3 regions of the Streptomyces sp. NPDC020422 genome follow, and region 2 is predicted to be linked to each of the others. Evidence: riboswitches for the same ligand, from Rfam matches in the RefSeq annotation. Region 2 holds a riboswitch; each other region holds the start of a gene.

Region 1 (6,329 bases), on a different contig from region 2:
TGCCGCCCCAGGAGCAACAGGCGTATACCTCCGCATCGAGCATGGTGGTAGGCCCTGTCCCGGACGGGTCCGCCAACCGGACCCCACTGGTCCAGGTCGCGGTGGGCGCGCGGGGGCGGCCCCCGCGGGCGGGTGTGCGTCACCCGTCGACTCGCCTGGGGGTGACCTTTGGCCACGGCTTCGCGGACCGCTGCTCCTACCCTGATCGGCTCGGTGCAGCGGGCGCTGAGACTACTGGAGGCCGTGGGCTCCCACGAGGACGGAGCCCCCGCCAAGCAGCTCGCCCGTGAAGCGGGGCTCCCGCTGCCCACCGCGTACCACCTGCTCCGCACCCTGACGCACGAAGGCTATCTACGCCGCGAGAAGGGTGTGTTCGTCTTCGGCGACGCCGCCGGCCGTCTGGTCGGCGGCGGAGTTCTGCAGAATCGTCGCACCAAGATCGAAGACTCTCTCGCGCACTGGCGCGACGCCATCGGCGTCCCCGTCTACTTCGCCATCTACCGCGAAGGCGAGATCGAGCTGGTCGCCGTCGCCGACACCCCCTCGTCCCCCGCCGTCGAGGAGTGGGCCGACTTCCGCGAGACCGGACACGCGCACGCCATCGGGCAGTGCCTGCTGAGTCAACTCGATCTGAAGAGCCGTCAAGACCACCTGAGGCGTCACCCGGTAGAAGCCATCACGCCGTATACGGTGCGTAATCAACGGTCCCTTTTGGACCGTTTGAGCGCTATGGGGCGAATGGAGCCCCTGGTAGAGCGGCAGGAATATGCGCTTGGCACGGTCTGTGCCGCCATCCCCATCACGGCGGGGTCCACGGCGGCCGCGATGGCCATTTCCCTCCCTCTTCACCAGGAAGAACGGTTGCTGCCAGCGATCGGTCAGCTACAGAACGAGATCGGAAGGCTCTTCAGCTCGCTCGCGTTCTCTATCAGTATCTGAAAAATCACTCCTTGTGATCTGCTAGCGCGTACAGCACGATTGCGTCAAGAGGGCCATGGGGGCTCATTCCTGGCCGTTTCGACCACAGCTTTCAGCAGCGTGTTTGCACAGCTGCTCATCTACTGCGGGGTACATGATGCGAGAGACGGTTCAGGCCGAGGTCCTGATGAGCTTCCTCGTCTCCGAGGAGCTCTCCTTCAGGATCCCGGTGGAACTGCGATACGAGGCCCGCGACCCCTATGCGGTGCGGATGACCTTCCACCTGCCCGGCGACGCGCCCGTGACCTGGGCGTTCGGCCGGGAACTGCTGCTCGACGGAATCAACCGGCCCAGCGGGGACGGCGACGTGCACATCGCGCCGACCGACCCGGACGGGCTCTCCGACGTGATCATCCGGCTTCAGGTCGGCGGCGACCGCGCGCTGTTCCGGGCGAGCGCGCCACCGTTGGTGGCCTTCCTCGACCGCACGGACAAGATCGTTCCGCTCGGTCAGGAACGGACCCTGGGCGACTTCGAGGACCACCTCGAGGCCGAACTCGGCCGGATCCTCGCGGAGGAGAACGCCGGCTGAGGGTACGGGTGCCGAGCTCGGCTCCCGTACCCCGCGGACCCGTCGGTCACTTGGCCCGTCGGCGGCGTCCGCCCCTGCCCGGGCGGCGACCAGCGGCCTCCGCCGGTCCCGGCCGGTCGGCGGAGACCACCAGGGCCGCGAGGCCGGTGGTGACCGGCACCGAGGCGACCAGGCCGATCGACCCGACGAGCATGCGCACGATCTCCTCCGCGACCAGCTCGCTGTTGGCCACCGTCCCCACGCTGCTCTGGGCGATCGAGAAGAGCAGCAGCAGCGGCAGGGCCGCACCGGCGTAGGCGAGGACAAGGGTGTTCACGACCGACGCGATGTGGTCGCGGCCGATCCGGATCGCGGCCCGGTAGAGCGCCCGCGGACCCATCCGCGGGTCGGCCTGGTGCAGTTCCCAGACCGCCGAGGTCTGAGTGACCGTCACGTCGTCGAGCACACCGAGCGAGCCGATGATGACGCCGGCCAGCAGCAGACCGGACATGTCGATGTTCGGGTAGAGGCCGTGGATCAGGCCGGTGTTGTCGTCCGTGTTGCCGGTCAGCGAGGCCCAGCCGATGAAGAGCGAGCCGAGCAGGCCGATCAGCAGCAGCGAGACCAGCGTGCCCAGCACCGCGACCGAGGTGCGGGCCGAGAGCCCATGGCACATGTAGAGCGCGATGAGCATGATCGCGCTCGATCCGACGATGGCGACCAGCAGGGGATTGGAGCCCTGGATGATCGCCGGGAGGATGAAGAAGGTCAGCACCAGGAAGCTGATGGCCAGCGCGATGAGCGCCATCACCCCGCGCATCCTGCCGACGGCCACGACCACCAGCGCGAAGATGCCGGCGAGCAGGGCGAGCGGCAGCTTACGGTTCACGTCGGTGACCGAGTACTGGAGGTCGCGCGGTGCGTCCGGCGCGTAGGCGACCACGACGCCCTGCCCCTCGTGGAGCTGACGCGGAGCGTCCGGCTGCACGATCTCGGTGAAGGTGCGGCCCTTGTCGGGGCCGGTGGTGACCTCGATCGTCGCCTTCTCGCACTGACCCTGCTGCGCGTTGACCGCCTCGCGCCCCTCCGGTGTCGAGGTGTCGCCGGTCGGCGGGACCTGGGCGGCGTTCACCTCCTTGCAGTCGACGCGCTCGACGGCGACGACCCGGCCCTGCTCGGTCTGCCGGTCGAAGCCGACCCCGGTGCGCTGGTGGCCCGGCGTGCCACCGGGCCACAGCACCAGGAGCCCGACCACCACGGCGGCGGCGAAGGGGATCAGGACCGCGGCGATGACCTTGCGCAGATGACGCGAGACGGGCGCGGCCGGTCCATGGCCATGGGCGTGCGCATGGCCGTGGCCGCCGCCACCGCCGTGACCGGAGCCGTGACCGGAGTCGTCACCGGTGCCGTGGCCGTCGCCGCCATGGCCCTCGTGGCCGCCGTGGCCGTGCTGTTCGGGGGTCTGCTGCGTGGGAGTCACCGACCGATCATCGCAAGAACGCCGGGGGACCCACTGTTCAGCACGCCAGCGATGGCGCTAGCGTGGTGACACCTTTGCACACGCGGGAGCTCGGAGCACCGGGCTGAGAGGGCGCTGATCACCGTACGCGCGTACTGGACGTACGTACGGGAGGAGGCTGCGCCGACCGCCGAACCTGTTACCGGGTAATGCCGGCGTAGGGAGATTCGGTCTCATGACCATTCAGGATGCACGCACGCCTGCCTCCGACCAGAACGGCCCGCAGGAGCGCACGCCGGGCTGGCACAAGGGATACGTCGAGGGCTCCCGCCCCGACCTCCGGGTGCCCGTCCGCCAGGTGCACCTCACCAACGGCAAGGACGTGACGCTGTACGACACGTCCGGGCCGTACACCGACCCCACCGTCGAGACCGACGTCCGCCGCGGCCTGCCGCCGCTGCGCGAGAACTGGATCATCGCGCGCGGGGACACCGAGGAGTACGCGGGCCGCCCGGTCCGCCCCGAGGACGACGGCATCAAGCACACCTCGCCGCGCGGCGGTGGCCTCAAGAACCTCGACGCGGTCTTCCCCGGCCGCCCGCGGCTGCCCCGCAGGGGGCGTTCCGGCCAGGCGGTGACGCAGCTCGCGTACGCGCGCCGGGGCGAGATCACCCCGGAGATGGAGTACGTCGCGATCCGCGAGAACGTCTCCCCCGAGGTGGTCCGGGAGGAGATCGCGGCGGGTCGCGCGGTGCTGCCGGCCAACGTCAACCACCCGGAGATCGAGCCGATGATCATCGGCAAGCGGTTCCTGGTGAAGGTCAACGCCAACATCGGCAACTCCGCGGTCACCTCCTCCATCGAGGAGGAGGTGGAGAAGATGACCTGGGCGACCAAGTGGGGCGCCGACACGGTCATGGACCTCTCCACCGGCCGCAACATCCACACCACCCGCGAGTGGGTGCTGCGCAACTCCCCCGTCCCGATCGGCACCGTGCCGCTCTACCAGGCCCTGGAGAAGGTCGACGGCAAGGCCGAGGAGCTGACCTGGGAGATCTACAAGGACACGGTCATCGAGCAGGCCGAGCAGGGCGTCGACTACATGACCGTCCATGCCGGCGTGCTGCTGCCGTACGTGCCGCTGACCGCCCGCCGCAAGACCGGCATCGTCTCGCGCGGCGGCTCGATCATGGCCGCCTGGTGCCTCGCGCACCACAAGGAGAACTTCCTCTACACGAACTTCGAGGAGCTCTGCGAGATCCTCGCGGCGTACGACGTGACCTACTCGCTCGGTGACGGCCTGCGGCCCGGCTCGATCGCGGACGCCAACGACGCGGCGCAGTTCGCGGAGCTGAAGACGCTCGGCGAGCTGAACACGATCGCCAAGCGGCACAACGTCCAGACGATGATCGAGGGCCCGGGGCACGTCCCGATGCACAAGATCAAGGAGAACATCGACCTCCAGCAGGAGATCTGCGAGGAGGCGCCGTTCTACACGCTCGGCCCGCTGACCACCGACGTGGCCCCGGCGTACGACCACATCACCTCGGGCATCGGCGCGGCGATGATCGCCTGGTGGGGCACGGCGATGCTCTGCTACGTGACGCCGAAGGAGCACCTGGGCCTGCCCAACAAGGACGACGTGAAGACCGGCGTGATCACCTACAAGATCGCGGCCCACGCGGCGGACCTCGCGAAGGGACACCCGGGCGCGCAGGAGTGGGACGACGCCCTGTCGGACGCGCGCTTCGAGTTCCGCTGGGAGGACCAGTTCAACCTGGCGATGGACCCGGACACCGCGCGGGAGTTCCACGACGAGACGCTGCCCGCGGAGCCCGCGAAGACGGCGCACTTCTGCTCGATGTGCGGGCCGAAGTTCTGCTCGATGAAGATCTCCCAGGACATCCGGCGCGAGCACGGCGGAGACCTGAAGGCCGAGGAGATCGAGGCGGGCATGGCGGAGAAGTCGGCCGAGTTCGCGGCGGCCGGCAACCGCGTCTACCTGCCGCTGGCGGAGTAGCCGCCCACCTGCAGGGACCGGCCCGCGACCCATGGGGGGAGCCGCGGGCCGGTTCCCTTCTCCCCGTCTACTCCGGGCGGTGGTCCGGGGATCCGAAGTCCGGGCCGGTGAAGTCGGGACTGGAGTACGTCGGGCGCGGGGACGGGACGCCCTCGGACGGGCTGGTGAAGTCCGGGCCGCTGTAGCCGACCTTGGGGATCCGCCCGGCCGGCGGCTGGGGCCGCGGGACGCGCGGGGGCGGCGGGGCGGCGAGGGCGTCGCGGAGGAACGGAAGGATGCCGCGGTCCAGGAGGGCGCGACACCAGGCCTGGCGCGCGCGGGACAGCTCGTCGTCGGGGGCCTCGGCCGGGACCTCCGTGGCGCTGTTGCGCAGGGCGGTCACCAGCAGTCCCGCGGCCGCGCAGAGCAGCCCGGCCGCGGCGACGGCGCCGAACACGAGGCCGGCGGTCAGCAGGGTGTCGGCGAAGGCGGGCGCCGGGTCGAGCATCTTCAGGATGGCGCCGACCAGGAGCAGGATCACGGCCGAGGTGCCCGCGAGGATCGGCGCCAGGACGGTGACGATCGCTATGACTCCCGCGCCGCCCGCGCCGCCCAGGTCGGCCGCCGCCTCGCCCGTACCGCTGCCGGCGGCGCCGGCGCTCGCCGCGCGGAGCTGCTCGCGGACCTTCACGAAGTGGTCGTACTCGACCGCGGCGGCCGTGGTGATGAGCGCTGTCGCGTTCAGCGCCATCGAGCGCAGCTGTTCGGTCGTGAGCCGCTCGCCGAGCGCGGCGAGTTCCGGCCGGTCGTGCGCGGTGCGCAGTGCCTCGTCGAGGACGCGCTCGAACTCGGCGCGGTCCTCGGTCAGCAGGTGCGGAGCCACGTTCATGTGCATCCCCCGATGCTCCGTAGGGCCGCAACGGCCGTGGTGAGGCGGCCGATTGGGCGGAAACGGAGGAGAGCCTGCTACGGATGAGCCGATGGTATTGCGCTTACGGCACGCGGTGACAGGGTGTTTCGGGAAATCGACTTCCCCGGATGCGTACGGTTATGCGTCAGGCGGGCAGCGGGAGTTGCACGACCAGCAGTTTTCCGGCCATGGTCACTCCGCCGTCCATCGCGATCGCCAGTCCGTCCGCGTAGACGTGCGGACCCTCGACGGCCGGGCGCTCGCCCTCCTCCGCGTCCTCCGTGCCGACCTGGCCGAGGAGGTACGGGATGGGGCTGTGACCGTGCACGATCCGGCGGCCGCCGTAGGTGCCGAGCAGCTCCTGGACGGCCTGGGGGCCGGCGGCCTCGTCGCGGAAGGCGAAGCGCTTGGTGAACTTGCGGAAGAGGTCCCAGACCTCGTCCGCGTCGTTCCGGTTGAGGATCTCGTGGAC
Region 2 (6,329 bases):
CCCGGCCGGAACCGGCTTCGGGGGACCCGACCAGGGGCCTGCCCCGGCGGGTCCCGCCTACGAAGGGCGGCAGGCGGCGCAGACTCGGCCCATGCCCATCGTGTCCGACGACGTTCCCGCCGGCGACAACCAGGACGATCACGACCGGGGGGCCGCTCAGCCGAGCGGTCCCCTGTTCCGTGACGAGACGCCGCACGAGCACCCGCAGGAGCCCATGTCCAGCCCGTCCCAGCCCACGAGCGCGCCTTCGCCCCGGCAGCAGCCGCGGCAGAAGAAGAGCGCGGGCCGTGACCTGGGCGCGGCCATAGGGGTCGGCCTCGGCCTCGGCGCCGTCATCATCGCCTCGCTGTTCATCTGGAAGCCGGCGTTCGTCGGCGTCATAGCGGTCGCCGTGGTGGTCGGCCTGTGGGAGCTCACCTCCCGCCTGCAGGAGCGCAAGAACATCAAGGCCCCGCTGGTCCCGCTCGCGGTCGGCGGCGCGGCGATGGTCGTCGCCGGATACGTGCGGGGCGCGGAGGGCGCGTGGGTCGCGATGGCCCTGACCGCGCTCGCCGTCCTGGTGTGGCGGATGACGGAGCCTCCCGAGGGCTATCTGAAGGACGTCACGGCGGGTGTCTTCGCCGCGTTCTACGTGCCGTTCCTCGCGACCTTCGTGGCGATGCTGCTGACCGCCGACGACGGCCCGCAGCGGGTGCTGACCTTCCTGATCCTCACGGTGGTCAGCGACACCGGCGCGTACGCCGTCGGCTGGCGCTTCGGCAAGCACAAGCTCGCCCCGCGCATCAGCCCCGGCAAGACCCGCGAGGGCCTGGTCGGCGCGGTGGCCTTCGCGATGGCGGCCGGCGCGCTGTGCATGCAGTTCATGATCCACGACGGCACCTGGTGGCAGGGCCTGATCCTCGGCCTCGCGGTCGCGGCCAGCGCGACCCTGGGCGACCTGGGCGAGTCGATGATCAAGCGCGACCTCGGCATCAAGGACATGGGCACCCTGCTGCCCGGCCACGGCGGCATCATGGACCGCCTGGACTCCCTGCTGCCGACCGCTCCGGTGGTGTGGCTGCTCCTCGTGCTGTTCGTGGGCAGCGGCTGACGGTCCGGTTCGTACGAAGGGCCCGTCGTCCCCCTGGGGGCGGCGGGCCCTTCGGTCATCCGCCGGACGGGGGACGTGTGCGGCGTGTCGTGGCCCGGGCGCGTCCGCCGGGGCAGGCATCGCACCATGACAGCGAAGGCACACCCGGCCCGGGGCGCCACGGGGGCCACCACCGTCCTGCTGACCCTGGCGGCGGGGCAGTTCCTGATGGCGCTCGACAGCTCCGTCATGAACGTGTCCATCGCGACCGTGGCCGAGGACGTGGGAACCACGGTCACCGGGATCCAGGGCGCGATCACCGCGTACACCCTGGTGATGGCGATGCTGATGATCCCCGGCGGCACCGTCGGGGCGCTGATCGGCCGCAAGCGCGCCTTCATGATCGGCTGTGTGGTCTACGGCTGCGGCTCCCTCACCACGGCCCTCGCCCCCAACCTGACCGTCCTGCTGATCGGCTGGTCGTTCCTCGAAGGCGTCGGCGCGGCGCTCATCATGCCCGCCATCGTGGCCCTGGTCGCCGGGAACTTCCCCACCGAACGGCGCCCGACGGCGTACGGCGTGGTGGCGGCCGCCGGAGCCGTCGCCATCGCGCTCGGACCGCTCATCGGCGGTCTCGCTACGACCTACTTCTCCTGGCGGTGGGTCTTCGCCGGCGAGGTGTTCGTCGTCCTCGTCATCCTCGTCTTCGCCCGCCGCATCGCCGACGCCCCGGTCACCGAGCCGCCGCGCCTCGACGTGGTCGGGGCGTTCCTGTCCGCCGCCGGCCTCGGGGCCTTCGTCTACGGCGTGCTGCGCTCGGGGGCGTGGGGCTGGGTCCGGCCCAAGCCGGACGCGCCCTCCTGGCTCGGCGTCTCCCCGACCGTGTGGCTGGCGCTCGCGGGCCTGCTGCTGCTCTGGTCCTTCCTGCGCTGGGAGTCCCGGCTCGCGCGCCGGGGCGGGGACACGCTGGTGGACCCGGCGATGCTGCGGAACCGGCAGCTCACCGGCGGTCTGACCATGTTCTTCTTCCAGTACCTGGTGCAGATGGGCGTCTTCTTCCTCGTCCCGCTCTACCTCTCCGTCGCCCTCGGCCTGTCCGCGCTGAAGACCGGTGCGCACATCCTGCCGCTGTCGGTGACCCTGCTGGCGGCCGCGCTGCTCATCCCGCGCTTCTTCCCCGACGTCTCGCCCCGCCGGGTGGTGCGGCTCGGCGTGTTCGCCCTGCTCGCCGGGGCGATCGTCCTCATGGGCGCCCTGGACGCGGACGCCGGAGCGGAGGTCGTCACCCTGCCGCTGCTGCTCATCGGCCTCGGCATGGGCGCGCTCGCCTCCCAGCTGGGCTCGGTCACCGTCTCCGCCGTCCCCGACGAGGAGAGCGCCCGGGTCGGCGGCCTGCAGAACGCCGTCACCAACCTCGGCGCCTCCATCGGCACGGCGCTCGCCGGCTCGATCATGATCGCGGTGCTCACCTCGTCGTTCCTGACCACCATCGACCAGAACCCGGCCGTCCCCGCCGAGGTCAAGAGCCAGGCCTCCGTGGAGCTCCAGAGCGGCATCCCGTTCCTCTCGGACGCCCAGCTCACCGACGCCCTCGACCAGGCGGGCGTCGACCCCGAGGTCACCCAGGCCGCCCTGGACGCCAACGCCGCGGCCCGCCTCGACGGCCTGCGCGCCGCCCTGGCGATCCTGGCCCTCGCCTCCGTCGTGGCGCTCTTCTTCACCTCCCGCATCCCCGGGACCCAGCCCGGCTCGACGCGACCCTGACACCGCCCCGTCCGTGGAACGGGGACACCGGCGCGCGTCTGCGACACTGGTAGGACCATGCCCAAGCCCGGAGAACTCACTTTCGTCGCCCCGCGCGGAGCCAAGCAGCCCCCGCGGCACCTCGCCGACCTCACGCCCGCTGAGCGCAAGGAGGCGGTCGCCGCGATCGGCGAGAAGCCGTTTCGCGCCAAGCAGCTGTCCACGCACTACTTCGCGCGCTACGCGCACGACCCGGCGGAGTGGACCGACATCCCCGCCGGCTCGCGCGAGAAGCTCGCGGGGGAGCTGCTGCCCGATCTGATGTCGGTGGTGCGGCACATCTCCTGTGACGACGACACCACCCGCAAGACGCTGTGGCGGCTGCACGACGGCACGCTCGTCGAGTCGGTGCTCATGCGCTACCCGGACCGGGTGACCATGTGCATCTCCTCGCAGGCGGGCTGCGGGATGAACTGCCCCTTCTGCGCCACCGGCCAGGCGGGGCTCGACCGCAACCTGTCCACCGCCGAGATCGTGCACCAGATCGTCGACGGCATGCGCGCCCTGCGCGACGGCGAGGTCCCCGGTGGGCCGGCCCGGCTCTCCAACATCGTCTTCATGGGCATGGGCGAGCCGCTCGCCAACTACAAGCGGGTCGTCGGAGCCATCCGGCGGCTGACCGACCCGGAGCCCGACGGCCTCGGCCTGTCCCAGCGCGGGATCACGGTCTCCACCGTCGGCCTGGTCCCGGCGATGCTGCGCTTCGCCGACGAGGGCTTCAAGTGCCGCCTCGCGGTCTCGCTGCACGCCCCCGACGACGAGCTGCGCGACACCCTGGTCCCCGTCAACACCCGGTGGAAGGTCCGCGAGGTCCTCGACGCCGCCTGGGAGTACGCGGAGAAGTCCGGCCGCCGAATCTCCATCGAGTACGCCCTGATCAGGGACATCAACGACCAGGCCTGGCGTGGCGACCTGCTGGGCAAGCTGCTCAAGGGCAAGCGGGTGCACGTCAACCTGATCCCGCTCAACCCGACGCCCGGCTCCAAGTGGACCGCGTCCCGTCCCGAGGACGAGAAGGCGTTCGTCGAGGCCATCGCCCGCCACGGCGTGCCCGTCACCGTCCGCGACACCCGCGGACAGGAGATCGACGGTGCCTGTGGACAGCTCGCGGCCGCCGAACGCTGACCTTGTACTCTGAGCTCGAACACATCTGCATATTCCGACAGGGGAGCGCCACAGCGCTGAGAGTGCGGCAACCGTAAGGCCGCAGACCCTCTGAACCTTGCCCAGGTCATTCTGGGTAGGAAGTTCGGTCGTAACTCGAGCTGTTGCGCCCTGCCCGCGTCCGGGTCCCCCGGACGCGGGCAGGGCCGCGTCTCTTCCTGGTCACACCCAGGAGGAAGTCCACGTGAACACCAAGAAGGCCGCCGCCGCCGCGCTCGTCGCGGCGCTCGGCGTCGCCACCCTCGGCGCCTGCGGCACCGACGACGCGCGCGGAGCCGCCGGCAAGAGCGACTCGCCCGCGCCGAAGACCGTCACCCTGGTCAGCCACGACTCCTTCAACGCCTCCAAGGAGGTGCTGGCGGAGTTCACCAAGCAGACCGGTTTCACGATCAAGGTCCTCAAGAGCGGCGACGCCGGCGAGGCCGTCAACAAGGAGATCCTCACCAAGGGCTCCCCCCAGGGCGACGTCTTCTTCGGCGTCGACAACACCCTGCTCTCCCGCGCCCTCGACAACGGCATCTTCACCCCGTACGAGGCGAAGGGCCTGGACCGGATCCCCGCCGCGCTCCGGCTCGACAAGGAGCACCGGGTCACCCCGATCGACTCCGGCGACATCTGCGTCAACTACGACAAGCAGTACTTCGCCGACAAGAAGCTCGCGCCCCCGCAGTCCTTCGACGACCTGGCCAAGCCGGCGTACAAGGACCTCCTGGTCGTCGAGAACCCCGAGCGCTCCTCCCCGGGCCTCGGCTTCCTGCTCGGCACCGCCGCGAAGTACGGCGACGCCGGCTGGCCGGACTACTGGAAGAAGCTCAAGGCCAACGGCGTGAAGACCGTCGACAGCTGGGAGCTCGCCTACAACCAGGAGTTCTCCGGCTCCGCCGGCGGCAAGAAGGCCAAGGGCGACCGTCCGCTCGTCGTCTCCTACGCATCGAGCCCGCCGGTCGAGGTGCTCTACGCCGAGCCCCAGCCGAAGGTGGCGCCGACCGGCGTCTCCACCGGCACCTGCTTCCGGCAGACCGAGTTCGCGGGCCTGCTGAACGGGGCGAAGAACCCCGAGGGCGGCAAGGCGCTGATCGACTTCCTGATCTCCAAGAAGTTCCAGGACGACATGCCGCTCCAGATGTTCGTCAACCCGGTCACCGACGACGCCGCGCTCCCCGAACTCTTCACCAAGCACGGTGTGGTCGTCGACAAGCCGGAGACCATGGCGCCCGAGAAGATCGCCGCCAACCGCGAGCAGTGGATCCGGCAGTGGACCTCGCTCGTCCTGAAGTAGCCGCCCCGGGCCGCACGGGGAACGCGGCGCGGCCGGCCCTCATGGTGCTGCCCGTCGCGTTCTTCGCCGTCTTCTTCGCCTGGCCCGTCGTCTCGATCGTCGAGCGCGGGCTCAGGCCGGACGGGCACTGGGAGCTCGGCCGCTTCACCGAGACGCTCGGCAGCCCCGAGATCCTCGACGTGCTGTGGTTCACGCTGTGGCAGGCGCTCGCCTCCACCGCGCTCACCCTGCTCGTCGCCCTGCCCGGCGCGTACGTCTTCGCCCGGTTCGACTTCCCGGGCAAGCGGGTGCTGCGCGCCGTCGTCACCGTGCCGTTCGTCCTGCCCACCGTCATGGTGGGCACGGCGTTCCTCGCCCTGGTCGGGCGTCGCGGGCTGCTCGACGAGCTGTGGGGCGTCCGGCTCGACACCACCGTGTGGGCCATCCTGATCGCCCACGTCTTCTTCAACTACGCCGTCGTCGTCCGCACCGTCGGCGGCCTCTGGTCCCAGCTCGACCCCCGCCAGGAGGAGGCCGCCCGGGTCCTCGGCGCCTCCCGATGGCGGGCCTGGCGGACGGTGACCCTGCCGGCCCTCGGCCCGTCCGTCGGCGCCGCCGCGCTCATGGTGTTCCTGTTCACCGCGAGCTCCTTCGGCATCGTGCAGATCCTCGGCGGCCCCGCGTACTCCACCCTGGAGACCGAGATCTACCGGCAGACCGCCGACCGGCTCCAGCTCTCCACCGCCGCCGTCCTCACGATCGTGCAGTTCGTCGCCGTCGGCGCGATCCTCGCCGTGCACGCCCGGATGGTCCGCCGCCGGGAGACCGCGCTGCGGCTGGTCCCGCCGGAGCGCACCGCCGCCCGCCCGCGCGGCGCCGGCCAGTGGCTGCTGCTCGCCGCCGTCCTGCTGTCGATCGGGCTGCTGATCCTGGCGCCGCTCGGCGTCCTCGTCGAACGCTCGCTGGCCACCCCGACCGGCTACGGCCTCGACTACTACCGGGCGCTGCAGTCCGTGGACGAGAACGGCACCTTCC
Region 3 (6,329 bases), on a different contig from region 2:
GGTCGAAGACGCCGACGACGTTCGGGTGCGCGAGCCGCGCGACGGACTTGGCCTCGCGCATGAACCGCTCCACGAACGCGGCGTCCGTGGCGAGGTCCGGGTGCATCACCTTGAGCGCGAGCACCCGGTCGAGGCGGGTGTCGACGGCCCGGTAGACCGTGGCCATCCCGCCGACGGCGATGCGCGCGTCGACGCGGTAGCGGCCGTCGAGCAGCCGCCCGACGAGGGGGTCCTGAAGGGTCGTGTCCACGGCGTCGAGTCTACGAGCCGCTCAGGGGGCCGCCGCCCGTCCCGCCCGCACTGCAGCGCGGTTGTGACGCGACGGCGGCGGACTCACGCCCCGAACGCCGGCCGTTCCGGGTCCAGCCGGGCCCGGCCCTCGCGCGGGGAGGAGGCCTCGGCGAAGTGGCGGCGCGGGATGCGGCCCGCGCGGTGGGCGAGCCGGCCCGCCTCCACCGCGTGGCGCATGGCCTCCGCCATCAGGACGGGCTCCTGGGCCCGGGTCACCGCCGAGGCCAGCATCACCGCCGAGCAGCCGAGCTCCATCGCGAGCGCCGCGTCCGAGGCCGTCCCGGCACCGGCGTCCAGGATCACCGGCACCCCGGCCCGCTCCACGATCAGCTCGAAGTTGTGCGGGTTGCGGATGCCGAGCCCGGAGCCGATCGGCGAGCCCAGGGGCATGATCGCCGCGCAGCCCACGTCCTCCAGCTTCTGCGCGAGGACCGGGTCGTCATTGGTGTACGGCAGGACGACGAAGCCGTCGTCGACCAGGGTCTCGGCCGCGTCGAGCAGCTCCACCCCGTCCGGCAGCAGGGTCCGCTCGTCGGCGATCACCTCGACCTTGATCCAGTTCGTGCCGAGCGCCTCCCGGGCGAGCCGGGCGGTGAGGACGGCCTCGCCGGCGGTGAAGCAGCCCGCGGTGTTCGGCAGGACGCGGATGCCGAGCCTGTCCAGGACGGAGAGCACCGAGCCGCGCACGGTCGGGTCCAGTCGGCGCATGGCGACCGTGGTCAGCTCCGTACCGCTGGCGACGAGGGAGCGTTCGAGCACGTCGAGGCTGGGTGCCCCGCCGGTGCCCATGATCAGGCGGGAGGAGAACTCGGTGCCGCCGAGGGTGAAGACGTCGTCGGACATGGCTCAGCCTCCCTGGACCGCGGTGAGGACCTCGACCCGGTCGCCCTCGCCGAGCAGGGTCGCGGCCCACTGGCTGCGCGGGACGACCGTCTCGTTGACGGCGGCGGCCACCCCGGCGGGGGCTGCGGTGAGGGTGGCGACGAGGGCGTCGAGGAAGAGCGGGTCCGCGAGCTCGCGGGGCTCTCCGTTCACGGACACGTTCATGCGTGCTCCAGGTGTACGGGGGAGAAGCGGCGGGCGGTGAAGGGGCGGACCTCGGCGGGCAGCGCCCCGGTGGTCAGGGCCTCGGCCATGACGTCGCCGGTGACGGGGGTCAGCAGCACCCCGTTGCGGTAGTGGCCGGTCGCCAGGTGCAGTCCCGGCAGGGCGCTCGGGCCGAGCAGCGGCGCGTTGTCGGGGGAGCCGGGCCGCAGTCCGGCACGGGTCTCGGTGAGCGGCAGCTCGGTGATGCCGGGCACCAGCTCGTGCGCGTCGCGCAGCAGCTCGTAGACCCCGCCGGCGGTGACGGTGGTGTCCCAGCCGAGCTCCTCGCTGGTCGCGCCGACGACCAGCTCCCCGTTCTCGCGCGGCACCAGATAGACATGGCTGCCGCGCACGACGGCGCGGACCGTGCGGGAGAGGAACGGCGCGTACGCGGGCGGCACCCGCAGCCGCAGCACCTGGCCCTTCACGGGCCGCACCGGCGGCAGCACCTCCTCCGGTACGCCGGCGAGCCGGCCGCTCAGGCTGCCCGCCGCCAGCACCACCTGGTCCGCCGCGAGCTCGTCGCCGCCGGCCAGCACCGCCCCGCGGGCCCGGCCCCCGGCGACCGTGAGCCGCTCGGCGAGCGCCCGGTGGAAGACCACGCCGGCCCGTTCGCAGGCGAGGAGCAGCGCGTCGGCGAGGCGGCGGGGGTCGACCTGGTGGTCGCCGTCCACCCGCAGCCCGCCCCGGACGCCCGGGGCCAGCATGGGTTCCAGGCGGCGGCACTCGCGCCCGTTCAGCCACTCGGAGGCGAGCCCGCAGCGGGTCTGCAGGGCGTGCAGCTCGCGCAGATGGGCCCGGTCGTCGGCGTCGAGCGCGACGGCGAGGGTGCCGCAGGAGCGGTAGCCGACGTCGTGGCCGGTCGCCTCGGCGAGCTCGGCGACGAACGCGGGGTAGCGGCGCGCGGAGTCGAGGTTGAGCCCGAGCAGGGTCTCCTCGCCGAAGTGCAGTTCGGTGACGGCGGCGAGCATGCCCGCCGCCACCCGGGCGGCGCCACCGCCCGGTTCGGGGTCCGCCACGGCGGTGCGCAATCCCCGCTGCGCGGCCCGCCAGGCCGTGACCAGGCCGATGATCCCGCCTCCGATGACGAGCACATCGGACGTTGGTGTACGCGACATGGGCGTCCAGCCCCTCCCTTCGCCGGCATGACCCGGATCAGGTTCGTACGGTCGGAGGCCGGCCAGCCTCCCTCTCAGCCCGGTGCGTCCGGGCTCCCGCGAGTGCTTTACGCCCGCCAGACTAACGGCAGGGCGGGGGCCGTCACAGGGGCCTCCCTTCCTGACGCACCGTCAGATGCGTAAGGTGGTCGGGTGAGCGAGCAGAAGCAGACAACGTCACCGTCCGAGCGGCACGTCGTGATCGTCGGAGCCGGCATGGCGGGCGTCCAGACCGCCGTCGCCCTGCGCGAACAGGGCTTCACCGGCCCCGTGACCCTCATCGGCGCCGAACCCCACCAGCCCTACGACCGGCCCCCGCTCTCCAAGGCGGTCCTCCTCGGCAAGGCCGAGGACTCCGCCTTCGACATCGATTTCGAGACACTCCGGATCACCCTGCGCCTCGGCCTCGACGTGACCGGTCTGCGCCCCGCCGACCACGAGCTGGACACCGAGGCCGGCCCCGTGCCGTACGACACGCTGGTCGTCGCCACCGGCGCCCACCCGCTCACCCTGCCCGGCACCGAGGGCGTGCCCGGCGTCCATCTGCTGCGCACCCTCGACGACGCCGCCCGCCTCGGCACCGTCCTGCAGCGCCGCGACGACATCGTCGTCGTCGGCGCCGGCTGGATCGGCGCCGAGTTCGCCACCGCCGCCCGCGCGGCCGGCTGCGCCGTCACCGTCGTCGAGGCCGCCGACCGTCCGCTCGCCGGCGCCCTGCCCGCCGAGGTCACCGCGCCCATGAGCGCCTGGTACGCCGAGAGCGGCGCCGAGCTCCGCCTCAACGCGCGCGTGGCGGGCGTCGAGGAGGGCCGTGTGGTCCTCGCCGAGGGCGCGGCCCACTCCGGCGAGCGCGCCGAGCTGCCCGCCGGCGCCGTGGTCGTCGGGATCGGCGCCCGCCCCACCACCGACTGGCTCGCCGGCTCCGGGATCGCCCTCGACCCGAGCGGCGCCGTCACCGCCGACGCCCGCCTGCGCACCTCCCTGCCCGACGTGTACGCCGTCGGCGACTGCGCCTCCTTCCCCTCCGCCCGCTACGGCGAGCGGCTCCTCGTCCACCACTGGGACAACGCCCTCCAGGGCCCGCGCACCGTCGCCGCCGACATCCTCGCCGACAGCGCCGGGAGCGCCGGGAGCGCCGGGAGCGCCGTGGCCGCCGTGGCGGCCGTGGACCTCGACGAGACCGCCCCCTACGACCCGGTGCCCTACTTCTGGTCCGAGCAGTTCGGCCGCTTCGTCCAGTACGCGGGACACCACGGCGCCGCCGACACCCTGCTGTGGCGCGGCGACCCGGCCGACGCCTCCTGGACCGTCCTGTGGCTCCAGGACGACACGCCGGTGGCCCTGCTGGCCGTCAGCCGGCCGCGCGACCTCGCCCAGGGCCGCAGGCTCATCGAGCACCGGACGCCCGTCGACCCGGCGAAGGCCGCCGACCCCTCCGTACCCCTGAAGGCCGCAGTCCGGTAGGGCCCGACTACCGGCTGTCAGTCCGGGATGGCACGCTTGTCCCGTGACCGAGATTGACGCAAAGACCGATGCTCTCGTCCCCGCCTGGCTCTTCCTCCCCGACGTCGCCGAGATGCTCGACATCGAGGTGACGCGCGTGCGGCAGCTGATCAAGGAGGGTCAGCTCATCGCCGTCCGCAGGGAAGTGCGCCCCGGCGAGAGGATCCTCCAGGTGCCCGCCGCCTTCATCCAGGACGGCAAGGTCGTCAAGGGCCTCTCCGGGACCCTGACGCTCCTGCGGGACGACGGCTTCAGCGACGAAGAGATGCTGGAGTGGCTCTTCACTCCGGACCCGACCCTGCCCGGCACCCCCGCGCAGGCCCTCGGCGAGAATCGCGGCACGGAGGTGAAGCGCCGCGCCCAGGCGCTCGCCGTCTGACGCACCACCCGCACCACCGAAGACACGCCGCAGGTACGGGCCGGCCGCTCCAGGCCGGCCCGGCACCGGCACCACCCGACGGGGGGAACACCATGTCCACGCCTCGCGCGCAGCTCGCCGACGCCCGGCTCTACCTGTGCACCGACGCCCGGAAGCGCCAGGGCGACCTGCCGGCCTTCCTCGACGCCGTGCTCTCCTCCGGCGTGGACATCGTGCAGCTCCGCGACAAGGGCATGGAGGCCGGCGAGGAGCTGGAGCACCTGGCCGTGTTCGCCGAGGCCTGCCGCCGCCACGGCAAGCTGCTCGCGGTCAACGACCGGGCGGACGTCGCCCACGCCATCGGGTCCGACGTGCTCCACCTCGGCCAGGGCGACCTGCCCGTGCCGGCCGCCCGCGCCATCCTGGGCGACCGGGTGCTGATCGGCCGTTCCTGCCACGCCGAGTCCGAGGCGGCCGCGGCCGCCGTCGAGCCGGGCGTGGACTACTTCTGCACCGGCCCCTGCTGGCCCACCCCCACCAAGCCGGGGCGGTACGCCCCGGGGCTCGACCTGGTGCGCTACGCGGCGGCCCTGGAGCAGGACCGCCCCTGGTTCGCCATCGGCGGCATCGACGAGACCAACCTCGACGAGGTGCTCGACGCCGGGGCCCGCCGGATCGTCGTCGTCCGGGCGATCACCGAGGCCGACGACCCGGCCGCCGCCGCGGCCGCGCTCGCCAAGCGGGTCCGCGAGCGGTCGGCATAGCCGCGGGCCGGTCTCCGGCGCGGTCGGCGAGCCTGCTCCGAGGCGGCCATGACGTGGTTCCGACACCGCGGCCCAGAGGGCGGCCGACGTGATCCCGACGCGGTCCCGACGTCGTCCGGACGCGGTCCAAACGTCGCCATGACGCCGTCCCGACGTCGTTCTGACGTGCACCTGACGTGCACCTGACGTGCACCTGACGTGGTCCTGACCCTGGTGTGGCCTGAATAGTGTCCAGAACCTGTCCATAACGCGGACGCGCCTTCTTCCTCACCTGGACCCCGTCTAACCTGCCGGTATGGCCCTTGGTACCGCTTCCACCCGCCCCGACCGTGCCCGCACGGTGCGGGACATCCTCGCCGACGGTGGCACCTCGTACTCGTTCGAGTTCTTCGCGCCCCGGACCGAGAAGAGCGAGCAGAGCCTCTGGAACGCCATGCGGCGGATCGAGGCGGTCGCGCCCAGCTTCGTCTCGGTGACCTACGGCGCCGGAGGCTCCACGCGCGGCGGCACGGTCAAGGCCACCCAGAAGATCGCCTCCGACACCACCCTCACCCCGGTCGCCCACCTCACCGCCGTCGACCACTCGATCGCCGAACTCCGCAACATCCTCGGCCAGTACGCCGACGCCGGCATCAGGAACATGCTCGCCGTCCGCGGCGACCCGCCGGGCGACCCGCTCGGCGAGTGGGTCGCCCACCCGGAGGGCGTCCACTACGCCGCCGACCTCGTCCGGCTGATCAAGGAGTCGGGTGACTTCTGCGTCGGCGTCGCGGCCTTCCCCGAGATGCACCCGCGTTCCACCGACTGGGACACGGACATCAAGCACTTCGTGGACAAGTGCCGCGCCGGGGCGGACTACGCCATCACCCAGATGTTCTTCGACCCGGAGAACTACCTGCGGCTGCGCGACAGCGCCGAGAAGGCCGGCTGCGAGACCCCGATCATCCCCGAGGTCATGCCCGTGGTGAGCGTACGGAGCCTGGAGCGGCTGCCCCAGCTGAGCAACGCCACCTTCCCCGACGATGTGAAAGAGCGCATCCTCGCCGTCAAGGACGATCCGGCCGCTGTACGCTCCATTGGCATCGAGTTCGCGACGGAGTTCTGCGCGCGTCTGCTCTCCGAGGGTGTCCCCGGACTGCACTTCATCACGCTGAACAACTCCAAGGCGAC

Evidence for each region. A riboswitch is a leader RNA that binds a small molecule or an ion and turns the genes downstream of it on or off. The one in region 2 is predicted to bind thiamine pyrophosphate.
Region 1: linked by a shared signal. The riboswitch ahead of thiC (phosphomethylpyrimidine synthase ThiC) and the one ahead of ACH414_RS10305 (thiamine ABC transporter substrate binding subunit) in region 2 are both predicted to bind thiamine pyrophosphate.
Region 3: linked by a shared signal. The riboswitch ahead of thiO (glycine oxidase ThiO) and the one ahead of ACH414_RS10305 (thiamine ABC transporter substrate binding subunit) in region 2 are both predicted to bind thiamine pyrophosphate.

What each region holds. Positions count from the first base shown of each region.
Region 1 covers NZ_JBIRVJ010000004.1:220,170-226,498, reverse strand. Annotated here, with positions in the region: gene ACH414_RS11820 (IclR family transcriptional regulator) at 202-939, shown strand; gene ACH414_RS11815 (SsgA family sporulation/cell division regulator) at 1,076-1,510, shown strand; gene ACH414_RS11810 (YibE/F family protein) at 1,557-2,969, opposite strand; TPP riboswitch at 3,042-3,189, shown strand; gene thiC (phosphomethylpyrimidine synthase ThiC) at 3,184-4,968, shown strand; gene ACH414_RS11800 (hypothetical protein) at 5,036-5,842, opposite strand; gene ACH414_RS11795 (metallophosphoesterase) at 6,003-6,329, opposite strand, start outside.
Region 2 covers NZ_JBIRVJ010000003.1:627,281-633,609, forward strand. Annotated here, with positions in the region: gene ACH414_RS10290 (phosphatidate cytidylyltransferase) at 1-1,090, shown strand, start outside; gene ACH414_RS10295 (MFS transporter) at 1,217-2,833, shown strand; gene rlmN (23S rRNA (adenine(2503)-C(2))-methyltransferase RlmN) at 2,891-3,997, shown strand; TPP riboswitch at 4,027-4,137, shown strand; gene ACH414_RS10305 (thiamine ABC transporter substrate binding subunit) at 4,221-5,315, shown strand; gene ACH414_RS10310 (ABC transporter permease) at 5,357-6,329, shown strand, end outside.
Region 3 covers NZ_JBIRVJ010000008.1:330,297-336,625, reverse strand. Annotated here, with positions in the region: gene pknB (Stk1 family PASTA domain-containing Ser/Thr kinase) at 1-250, opposite strand, end outside; gene ACH414_RS23385 (thiazole synthase) at 334-1,134, opposite strand; gene thiS (sulfur carrier protein ThiS) at 1,138-1,338, opposite strand; gene thiO (glycine oxidase ThiO) at 1,335-2,495, opposite strand; TPP riboswitch at 2,493-2,605, opposite strand; gene ACH414_RS23370 (NAD(P)/FAD-dependent oxidoreductase) at 2,688-3,998, shown strand; gene ACH414_RS23365 (Rv2175c family DNA-binding protein) at 4,042-4,416, shown strand; gene thiE (thiamine phosphate synthase) at 4,509-5,159, shown strand; gene metF (methylenetetrahydrofolate reductase [NAD(P)H]) at 5,455-6,329, shown strand, end outside.